2 regions of the Paenibacillus sp. GbtcB18 genome follow, and region 2 is predicted to be linked to the other one. Evidence: predicted binding sites of a transcription regulator. Region 2 holds the regulator's gene; the other holds the start of a gene.

Region 1 (4,700 bases), 170 kb from region 2:
TCACGAGCGAAGCGGAGCCGCAGGACGGGCACAAGTCGAGCGACGTCAGCCCGGCAGGCGCAGTCCCTGCGGAAGGTTCGGCATGGCCAAGAGCAGCCGGCGCTTCATGCACGACTTCTTTCGTGGCCGTCACGTATGCCTCCGCTCCCGCTTCGCCGGCCATCGCCTCTTCGTGCATTTCAAGCGCTTTGGCGACCGCATCGGCGATGGACTCGACCCGATTGGCGCCGAAGCCGATAGCGCCCGAACCGCCGATGCCTTTGAGATGCTTGATCAGCAGGTTCACTTTGTTCCCGTGATCGCCGTAGCGCAGGAACAAGGAGCAGACGCGGCCGAGCGCTTCCGCCATGGCGAAGACGTCCGATCCCGCTTTTCCCACGTTGAGGAAAATTTCGCTCGGCGAGCCGTTCATGTCGTTGATCGTAATGTACGCCATACCGAACGGCGTATTGATTTTATACGTAGCGCCGCGCAGAATTTGCGGACGGCGTTTATATTCTTTATCGAAGACGTTCCCGGTATTCGCACCTGCTTGGCCGACCGGTTCCGCCGCAACCGCCACAGACGGTGCTTCTGTCGGAACTTCAGGTGCGGGAACGGCCGTCTCGGCCTTCTTCTCGTCCTTCTTGTCCTTGTCCGTTCCGGTGCTGAGTACCTGCACGTCACGGCTGCCGTCGCGGTAGATGGTCACGCCTTTGCATCCCAGATCGAAGGCAAGCTCGTACAGCCGTTCGGTTTCTTCGACCGTGAAATCGGCCGGACAGTTCGCCGTCTTGGAAATGGAACTGTCTACCCAGCGCTGGATAGCGGCTTGAACGCGGATATGATCCTCGGCCGACAAAGTCATGGATGTCACGAAATAATCCGGCAGGTCCTGATCCTTGTTGGCATCCTTCCACTCCTGCGCAATCGGCACGAACTGCTTGTCGTAACCGAGGCGGCTTTGACGGAAATATTCAAAGGCAAAATAAGGCTCAATGCCGGTGGAAGTTCCCACCATCGTTCCCGTACTTCCCGTAGGCGCCTGCGTAATGACCGTCACGTTGCGCATCCCGTTTTTGCGGACGGATTCCGTCACTTCCGGATAAACCTCGTGCATGTTTTTCATAAAGCCGCTCTGCAGGAATTTCTCGGTGTCGAAGTGCTTGAAAGAACCTTTCTCCCCGGCAATTTCAGAGGAAGCCAGGTAAGCTTCGCGTGCCATGAAACCATAGATCTTATCCAGGAATTCGAGAGATTCCGGGCTTCCGTAACGGATGCGAAGCTTGATCATCAGCTCGGCCAGCCCCATCGTTCCAAGTCCGACACGGCGCTCGCCTTGCTGGTTCTCGCGGTTTTCCTCGAAGTGGTATGGCGTCTTGTCGATGACGTTGTCCAGAAAACGCGTGGAGTAACGGACGGTTTTGCCCAGCTCGTCCCAGGCGACATCGTCATTCTCCTCGTCGTAAAACTTGGACAGGTTGACGGCGGACAAGTTGCAGACGCCCCAGGCCGGAAGCCCCTGCTCTCCGCAAGGATTCGTGCAGATGATCGGGTTGAAGTACCAGCTGTTGGACATCTGATTATAGTACTCCATAAACACGACGCCCGGCTCCGCGGAGCGCCATGCGGATTCAATGATCGTGTGCCAAACTTCACGGGCTTTGACCGTGCGGTACACTTTTACGGCTTTTCCGAGTTTTTTCCACTCATTGAGATCGCCGTTCCAAACTTCGTCGTATTCGGGATCCGTCGTATCGGGGAACACGAGATCCCAGTCCAGATCCTCCTTCACCGCTTTCATAAAGCCGTTGCTTACGCAAACGGAGAGGTTCGCGTTCGTAATCTGGCCCATCGTAGATTTAACGGTGATAAAATCAAGCAGATCCGGGTGCCAGTCGTTGATCATGAGCATCAGCGCGCCGCGGCGGCTGCCGCCCTGCTCGATCAAGCCCGTCGTATAGCTGAAAAGGCCTCCCCATGACACGGAACCGCTGGAAGAGCCGTTCACGCCTTTAACGATCGCGCGACGCGGGCGAAGGGACGAAAGATTAATTCCAACCCCGCCCCCGCGGGACATAATTTCCGTCATCTCGGACAAAGTTGCCATAATACCGCCGCGGCTGTCGTGCGGAGACGGGATGACATAGCAATTGAACAGCGTCAGTTCGTCGCTGGCATCCGCGCCTGCCGCAATACGGCCTCCCGGAACAAGCTTCCAATCGTCCAGAATGTAACGGAATTTTTCCGTCCATTCTTTCTGTTTTTCCGGTGTCGCTTCCACGGAAGCCATGGCCTTGGCCAGGCGGTCCCACAGCTCATCCGGCGTTTTTTCTATATTAAGAGTCAATCTGTCGATGTTCGACTCAATCGTTTCGCCGCTGCGCAGCTTAACGGTCACATTACGCCCATCCCGAGCGGTAATTTCCCCGACTTCCTTGGCCGGAAATTTCGGGTCGTCCTTGGTCAGGACAAGCACCACGTCTCCGACTTTCGTATTGTTCGTGTCCGCATCTTTTAACGCATAACGATCCAAAAAGATTTTCTCGCTCAAACCTTCCAAACTTTTCCGCTGCATCGTCTTCAAAACGGCAACACCCTCCCAAATCAATGTACCTGCACCCGGGAACCCGCACCACTGCGCGAAATTCGCGGTATGTACGTAAGCACTATATATAGTGTCCTTAAAAGATTATACAACACTAGATATTGTGTTACGAATAAACTGCGAATGAATTCAACGGGATAATAAAAACCATGAGCTTGTTTTCTCTCTTTTTCTTCGCCTTGCTCTTTATTTCGTTTGCGGAACTTTCATAAAAAACGACATTTTTCGACAAATCAAGCCTGTAAAAAAAGAGCCGCCGAGCCCGCAGGTAATTTTTTGTAAAAAAATCGCTGCAGCCGATCTCCGTGCATACATACCACCGGCCCATTTGTGTAAGACATTCTTTCCCCTATATACTATAAACAGATCCGCCTAAAAAAGAAACGGACGTTCGCCAGTTGGGTAATTTTTCGTATTAATCCCTACATACATTTACTTTTAATCGGCTGCGCCCGGACACGCTTGCCAATACAAGCGCTTATTTTGGCATCACAAAGAAAGATCACTTAAAGGAGAATTTACCCGATGATGCTTTTCGGAAATCAACTTGTACCGGACGAAGAAGTCCGCATTTCTCCCCTTGACCGGGGCTATTATTTCGGAGACGGCGTCTACGAAGTGTTCCGTATTTACGACGGCCGGCTATTTGAAGTACAGGGGCATATGGAACGTTTCAGCCGCAGCATGGCCGAAGTCCGGATTAGCCTTCCTTATCCGCTCGAAGAGCTGGAGGATCTGCTGAACCGGCTCACGGAGGCTGCCGGCATCCCCGACGGCCTCACTTACGTTCAGATCACGCGAGGCGCCGCTCCTCGTTCTCATCCCTTTCCGGCTGCGGCGGAGCCGGTCGTGACGGGCTGGTGCTCCCCGTTTTTGCGTCCGCTGAAAGATCTGGAAAGCGGGATTTCCGCCATCGTCCGGGAAGATATCCGCTGGCACCGGTGCGACATCAAATCGCTGAACCTGCTTCCGAATGTGCTGCTGAAGCAGGAGGCTCTTGACGGCCGGGCGGGCGAAGTTATTTTCAGCCGCGGCGGCGTCATCACCGAAGCGAGCGCGTCCAACGTGATGATCGTCAAAGACGGGGTCGTCAAGACTCATCCCGCCGATCATCATATCCTGCGGGGCGTCACCCGTTCGCTTGTTCTCCGGCTCGCCGAAGGTCTGGGCATCGCCGTGCGTGAAGAAGCGTTCCGGGAAGAGGAACTCGCCTCGGCCGATGAAGTCTTCATTACCAGCACAGGCTCCGAGGTTATGCCGGTCGTGCTGGTAGACAGTCGGCCCGTCGGAGACGGCAAGCCCGGTCCCGTTACCCGACGGCTCCAGCAGGCCTTCGAGGCGTCGATACCGGCCGGAAGCCGCTGAACCCGCGGGCAGTAAAGAAGGCCTCCAAACCGCACTCTAGAGTGGGTTTGGAGGCCTTTTTTCTACCGCGCCAGCCTCACACCGCCGCATACGGGAGCAGCCAAGCAGCGGTCGCCCTCTTTTCGCTACCGGTGCAGGCTCATCCATGCCACCGCGTAATCGACAAGCGGACGCTGCGGCATCAAAGCCGCCTCGGCCGAGCCTACTTTTCCGCGGATGACCGGCGAATTCCGGACTTCGAAATCCGCGCCCGCCCGCTCGAAATCGTCCGAGTCGATTCCCACATCCGGAAACTCTACCCATTGACGGACGCCTTCTCCATCAAGAACAGGCGCCCCGTTCGTGACTTCCTTCTTCGACGCATACTCCGCCCGGTATTCCGCCAAATGGATGGACGTGTTGGAACCGTGACCGACGCCCAGCAGCAGCACATGACCGTCCAGCTCATACAGACGGGCAAGCGGGGAACCCTCTCCGAGCCCGTAAGCCAGGGAGTGGCTGCCGGTCAGTTTCTGCGCCTGCGGTCCGATCGCCGCAAACGAAACCTGAGGGTGGCTGCTGCGCATAACCCCCGGGTAGGTTCTGAACGCTTCCGGCAAGGCTCCCATAAAAAACGTCCGGGTCTCCTCCGCTTTATAAGCCGGCATCGTGCTGCGGATCACGTCCCACCACTCCTCCGGCACGGGCGGGTTGCTCCACGCCGACGGCTCCGACAAGTCGCCGCTGTGTGTGGGCATCATCAGTGTCC
Region 2 (4,700 bases):
ATTCGACCGTTACGATTGCCATGCTCGTTCTCCTGCTTTTGCGGGTGATGAATGTACATCAAGCCTTTCCCTTCTTGGAAAAATACGGACTTACGATCGGCGTCGTCATTTTGACCATTGGGGTCATGACGCCAATCGCCAGCGGCAAAATGCCCGTCCAGGCCATTCTCCAGTCCTTTATGCACTGGAAATCGCTTCTGGCCGTGCTGATCGGAATCACCGTTGCATACCTGGGCGGCCGGGGCGCTCTGCTCATGACGAACCAGCCGAATGTGGTAGCCGGACTGCTTATCGGCACCGTGCTTGGCGTCGCGCTGTTCCGCGGTGTCCCCGTCGGCCCTCTGATAGCGGCCGGTCTGCTCTCCCTGCTTATCGGCAAAGGCTGAGACGTACCAATAGTTGCTGTCGTACCGCCCGGCTCCAAACGCAAAAACTGCCCTCTCAGAATGAACGGAACCTCCAATGTCAGATCGTGTCTAACATGGGGGTGCAGTTCAGAAAGGGGCAGTTTTTTGCGTTAATATGGGAACACCGCAAGGGGGAAAGCTTATACTCGCGATGGGGTTTTCGCAAACTGAGCGGCTACTTCCGCGGCTCTTGTTTTGGCGCCTTGCACTAGCTCTTGCGCTTTGTCCGGGAAAGCCGCGATGCCTTCCACATAGACATGCTCGTAGTCCGTGATTCCGATGAATGCCATAATTCCGCGCAAATATTTGTCGGTAAATTCAAAGTCCGCGGCCGGTCCTTCGGAATAAATGCCTCCGCGCGCTTGGATGTGAACGACTTTTTTACCGGACATGAGCCCTTCGGGTCCGTTGGCGGTATAACGGAACGTTTTTCCCGCAATCGCGATGTTGTCGATGTAAGCTTTCAGCATCGGCGGGTAGCTCAGGTTCCACATCGGAGTGACGAATACGTAGCCGTCCGCCGACAAAAACTGCTCCAGCACTTCATTCATCCGGTTGATAGCAGCCGCTTCCGTTTCATTGAGCGCTTCACCGGCACGCAGCTTATCCCAGCCGTTCAGCACATCGGCGTCGATAAGGGGAATATGCTCTTCGTACACATCTACGCGTTCCACTTGAAGATCCGGATTTTCTTTCGACACCGCCTCCAGAAAATGTTCCCCGACCTGAAGACCGAAAGAACGGTCCACCTCTCTTGGATTTGCAGTGATATATAATAATTTGTTCATTTTGATTTCCTCCTAGTCGGATTTCGAATATTTGTATCGGCTAACTTGTATTCAATAACTTACTTTATGTAAGTATATTATCATAGTCACTTTCTTTTGTAAAGCAGCTATATAAAATTTAATTCCAGGCAGTCCAATGCGTACAAAAAAAACCGCCGGAATCCGGCGGCTCTTAGCCTTCGATAAGGTTCTACTCCGGCATCACCCAAATGATTTGGGCCGTCCGGATAAAAAATTTCTTACCGTCCTCCTGTACCACGACATGATCCGGTTTCACATCTGTCAGAACACCCCGGTTGCTTCCGCGAACCGTCTCTACCACCACACCTCGGCCGACAATCGTTCTAAGCGTCAGATACACATAGGGATCGATGCTGAAAAAAGGCTGCGGCACCGCGACCGGAGCGCCTCCAGAAAGGGCGCCCGCCTCAAGAGCGCCGTAGCCGTAGCCGTAGCCCCCCTGCCCTGCCCCTCCGCCGACCGATCCGAAGTCTCCCTGCGGGAAAGGCGCGAAACCTCCGCCTCCGGATTGAGAACCCGGAGGAAATCCCGCCTGTCCTGGCCAGCCGTCGGCTGAGCCGAAGCTCTCCGGGTAAGCTCCCTGCGGCGGAAAAGCGCCGGTCATCCCTCCCGGTGGCGGACCTTGAGTGAACGGTGGCAGATTGCCCCCGCCTCCGAACGGAGAGCCCTGCTGGGGCGGATACCCCGGCAGCTGCGCCTGCCCCTGTGTCACTTTCGTGTAATCGGGAACTTCGGGTTTCCCGAATCCCCACGGCACTCCCTGCCCGTTTCCTTGCGTCATCGACATATCGTCGCCTCCTTTGAGCCGTTCCACCCTGAAAGATATGGCGGCGGATGCGGAGATATGCCTGTTGCCTTCCCGCTGTTATCTTCGGCTGTGCGGGAGATGCCTGTAGTTCCGGCCATTCCCCCCGGCTAAACGGCAAAAAAGACTTTCCTCTTTTCAAGAAGAAAGCCTTGCAAGCTCGTTCCGGCCTCTAACCGTCCGATTTCAATGCGCTCAAATTCGTTTTGCCTAAAATTTGCTCCAGTTCCTTCAGGAACATGTTGATATCTTTAAACTGCCTGTACACCGACGCAAAGCGGATATAGGCCACCTCGTCGACCGGGTAAAGCTGCTCCATCACGAGTTCTCCGATTCTCATGCTGTCCACTTCCGCGTGAGCCATATTACGCACCTGCATTTCGACCTCGGAGACGATTTGCTCCAGCCGGTCCACGGATACCGGGCGTTTCTCGCAGGCTCTGATTAACCCGCGCAAAATTTTGTCGCGGTTAAATTCCTCGCGGCTGCCATCCTTCTTGATCACGATAAGAGGCGTTTCCTCCACCATCTCGAACGTCGTAAACCGCCGCTGGCACTTCTCGCATTCTCTGCGCCGGCGGATCGATTTGTTGTCGTTAGCCGAGCGGGAGTCCAGTACTTTCGTGCCGTTGTGCTCGCAAAACGGGCATTTCATCGGGGATTCCTCCTCTCGTCCGTTCTTTATTTTTACTCCCAAATGTTGCTTGTTATCAAGCCTACAAAAACGCACATAATAGTTCTACCATCGACAAGGAGGTGAACAGAAATGGGTGCAGGACAATCTCGCAGCAGCAACGTACTGGTTGTTCCACAAGCTAACCAAGCTTTGGATCAGCTGAAATATGAAGTTGCCCAAGAGCTTGGTATTGCGATTCCTCAAGACGGTTACTACGGTAACATGGCTACTCGCGACACGGGTGCTATCGGGGGTCACATTACTCGCAGACTGGTGCAAATCGCCGAACAACAACTGGCCGGTCAAGGCCAATCCCGCTAACTTCTAGCGGAAACCAAGCAGCAACGAAGTATCGGATCCGGCGGCTACACCCGCCGGGTTCGGTGCTTCTTTATTTGCTTCCCGCGCTTTGATCCCATTCCTCGCCGTAAAGCTTCTTGAATTTCTGCTGATAATACAGCACCCTCTGTACATAATGCCGGGTTTCGCCGAACGGGATCTTGTTGATGGTTTTTTCCGTCCCGTCCCAGACGCCGTTGTTTTTCCACTTGCTGACGTTTCCCTGACCCGCGTTATACGCGGCTATAGAATAAAGCCAGTTTCCTTTGTACTGCTTGTTCAGCCAAGCCAGGTACCAGGAGCCAAGCTGGATATTATGTTTCGGGTCGCGGAAGTCGGCCGATTTCGTATTGGACGTTTCGCGAATCCATTCCGCCGTATCGGGCATGAGCTGCATAATGCCGACAGCTCCTTTTTTGGATTCCCGGTCGTGGTTGAAATTCGTCTCCACTTTGATGATCGCCGCAATCAGAAACGGATCGACCTGGTACTGTGCGGCATTCTGCCGGATTTCTTCACGATAGTGAATGGGATAGATCATCTGCCCGATAAAAAGACCGTTGCTGAACAGAAGAAAAACAAATCCGAGCAGCAGCAGGGCGAATACCCGCTTTTTCCGCAGAAGCTTCATTACAGCCCCCTTTGAAGCCAGAACCGCTCGACAAGCTGCTCCGTCTGCTCCAGGGTCCCCGAATTGTCGATACAGCTATCCGCAAGCTCTTTTTTACGTTCAATGGGCCACTGGGCCGCAAGCCGGGATTCCGCCTGTTCGGCGTTCAGTCCGTCCCGCTCCATCAGTCTCCTCAGCTGGACATCTCTCGGCACATAAACGACCATAACGGACGAAAACATGCTTTGAAGTCCCGATTCGTAGAGCAAAGGCACGTCCACCACGACAAGCTTGTCCGGAAATTCACGCTCCGCGGCGGCCATTCTTTCTTTCATGAGAGCACGGATGGACGGATGCAGAAGATCTTCGAGAGCTTTCCGCGCTTCTTCGTTCCCGAAAACCGTCTCGCCCAGTTTTTTACGGTGGAGCGAGCCATCCGGCAGCAGCATATCTTGTCCGAAATGCGCGGCGACCTGGGCCAGAACGGGGCTCCCCGGCTCTACCACTTCGCGCGCGATCCGGTCGGCGTCTATAAGAATCGCACCGCGGCGGACAAGCATGGCCGAGACCGTGCTTTTGCCGCAGGCGATACCTCCCGTGAGTCCTATATTCATTTCACTCGACTCCCACGTCAATCACATTTTTTAAGGTATAACAGCTAAAACAGTTTGGAAATGCCCATCAGGATCAGGACGATTCCCGGCAGCACCGAAACTTTACGAATCCAGCCGAGCCCCGAATACTGATAGCCGATTTTCAGGCCGAAGTAAATAAAGAGTCCGCTCGTTACCGCGATTACCGCCGATGTCAGCAGCGGGGTATACCCGATCAAAGCGGCACCGATTCCCGCGCCGAAAGCGTCAAGGGACAGCGCGATTCCGAGCAGCGTCGCTTCCGAAGAAGAAATGTTGCCGGATCGGTCCACGTCGGCCGCAGAAGGCGTACGCAGAATCTGAATTACGAGTCCGAGCCGCTTGATCTCGATCGAAAGCATCCGCGGCTCGCGCTCCGTTTCTGTCCCGTTGGCTTCAGGGCGGCGGGCCGCAACCGGATT

The links. Region 2 encodes NrdR, which represses ribonucleotide reductase genes. Its sites were predicted from a motif close to AACACNATATATNGTGTT; they were not measured.
Region 1: the regulator NrdR is predicted to act here: its motif matches at 2,645-2,662, upstream of KVT34_RS17655 (adenosylcobalamin-dependent ribonucleoside-diphosphate reductase).

The regions. Positions count from the first base shown of each region.
Region 1 is NZ_JAGXJX010000005.1:370,745-375,444, reverse strand. It holds gene KVT34_RS17655 (adenosylcobalamin-dependent ribonucleoside-diphosphate reductase) at 1-2,566, opposite strand, end outside; gene dat (D-amino-acid transaminase) at 3,113-3,952, shown strand; gene KVT34_RS17645 (AAC(3) family N-acetyltransferase) at 4,078-4,700, opposite strand, start outside.
Region 2 is NZ_JAGXJX010000005.1:205,410-210,109, reverse strand. It holds gene KVT34_RS16765 (DUF441 domain-containing protein) at 1-386, shown strand, start outside; gene KVT34_RS16760 (FMN-dependent NADH-azoreductase) at 548-1,195, opposite strand; gene KVT34_RS16755 (YuzF family protein) at 1,386-2,003, opposite strand; gene nrdR (transcriptional regulator NrdR) at 2,194-2,676, opposite strand; gene KVT34_RS16745 (alpha/beta-type small acid-soluble spore protein) at 2,788-3,018, shown strand; gene KVT34_RS16740 (lytic transglycosylase domain-containing protein) at 3,089-3,667, opposite strand; gene coaE (dephospho-CoA kinase) at 3,667-4,260, opposite strand; gene KVT34_RS16730 (MntP/YtaF family protein) at 4,305-4,700, opposite strand, start outside.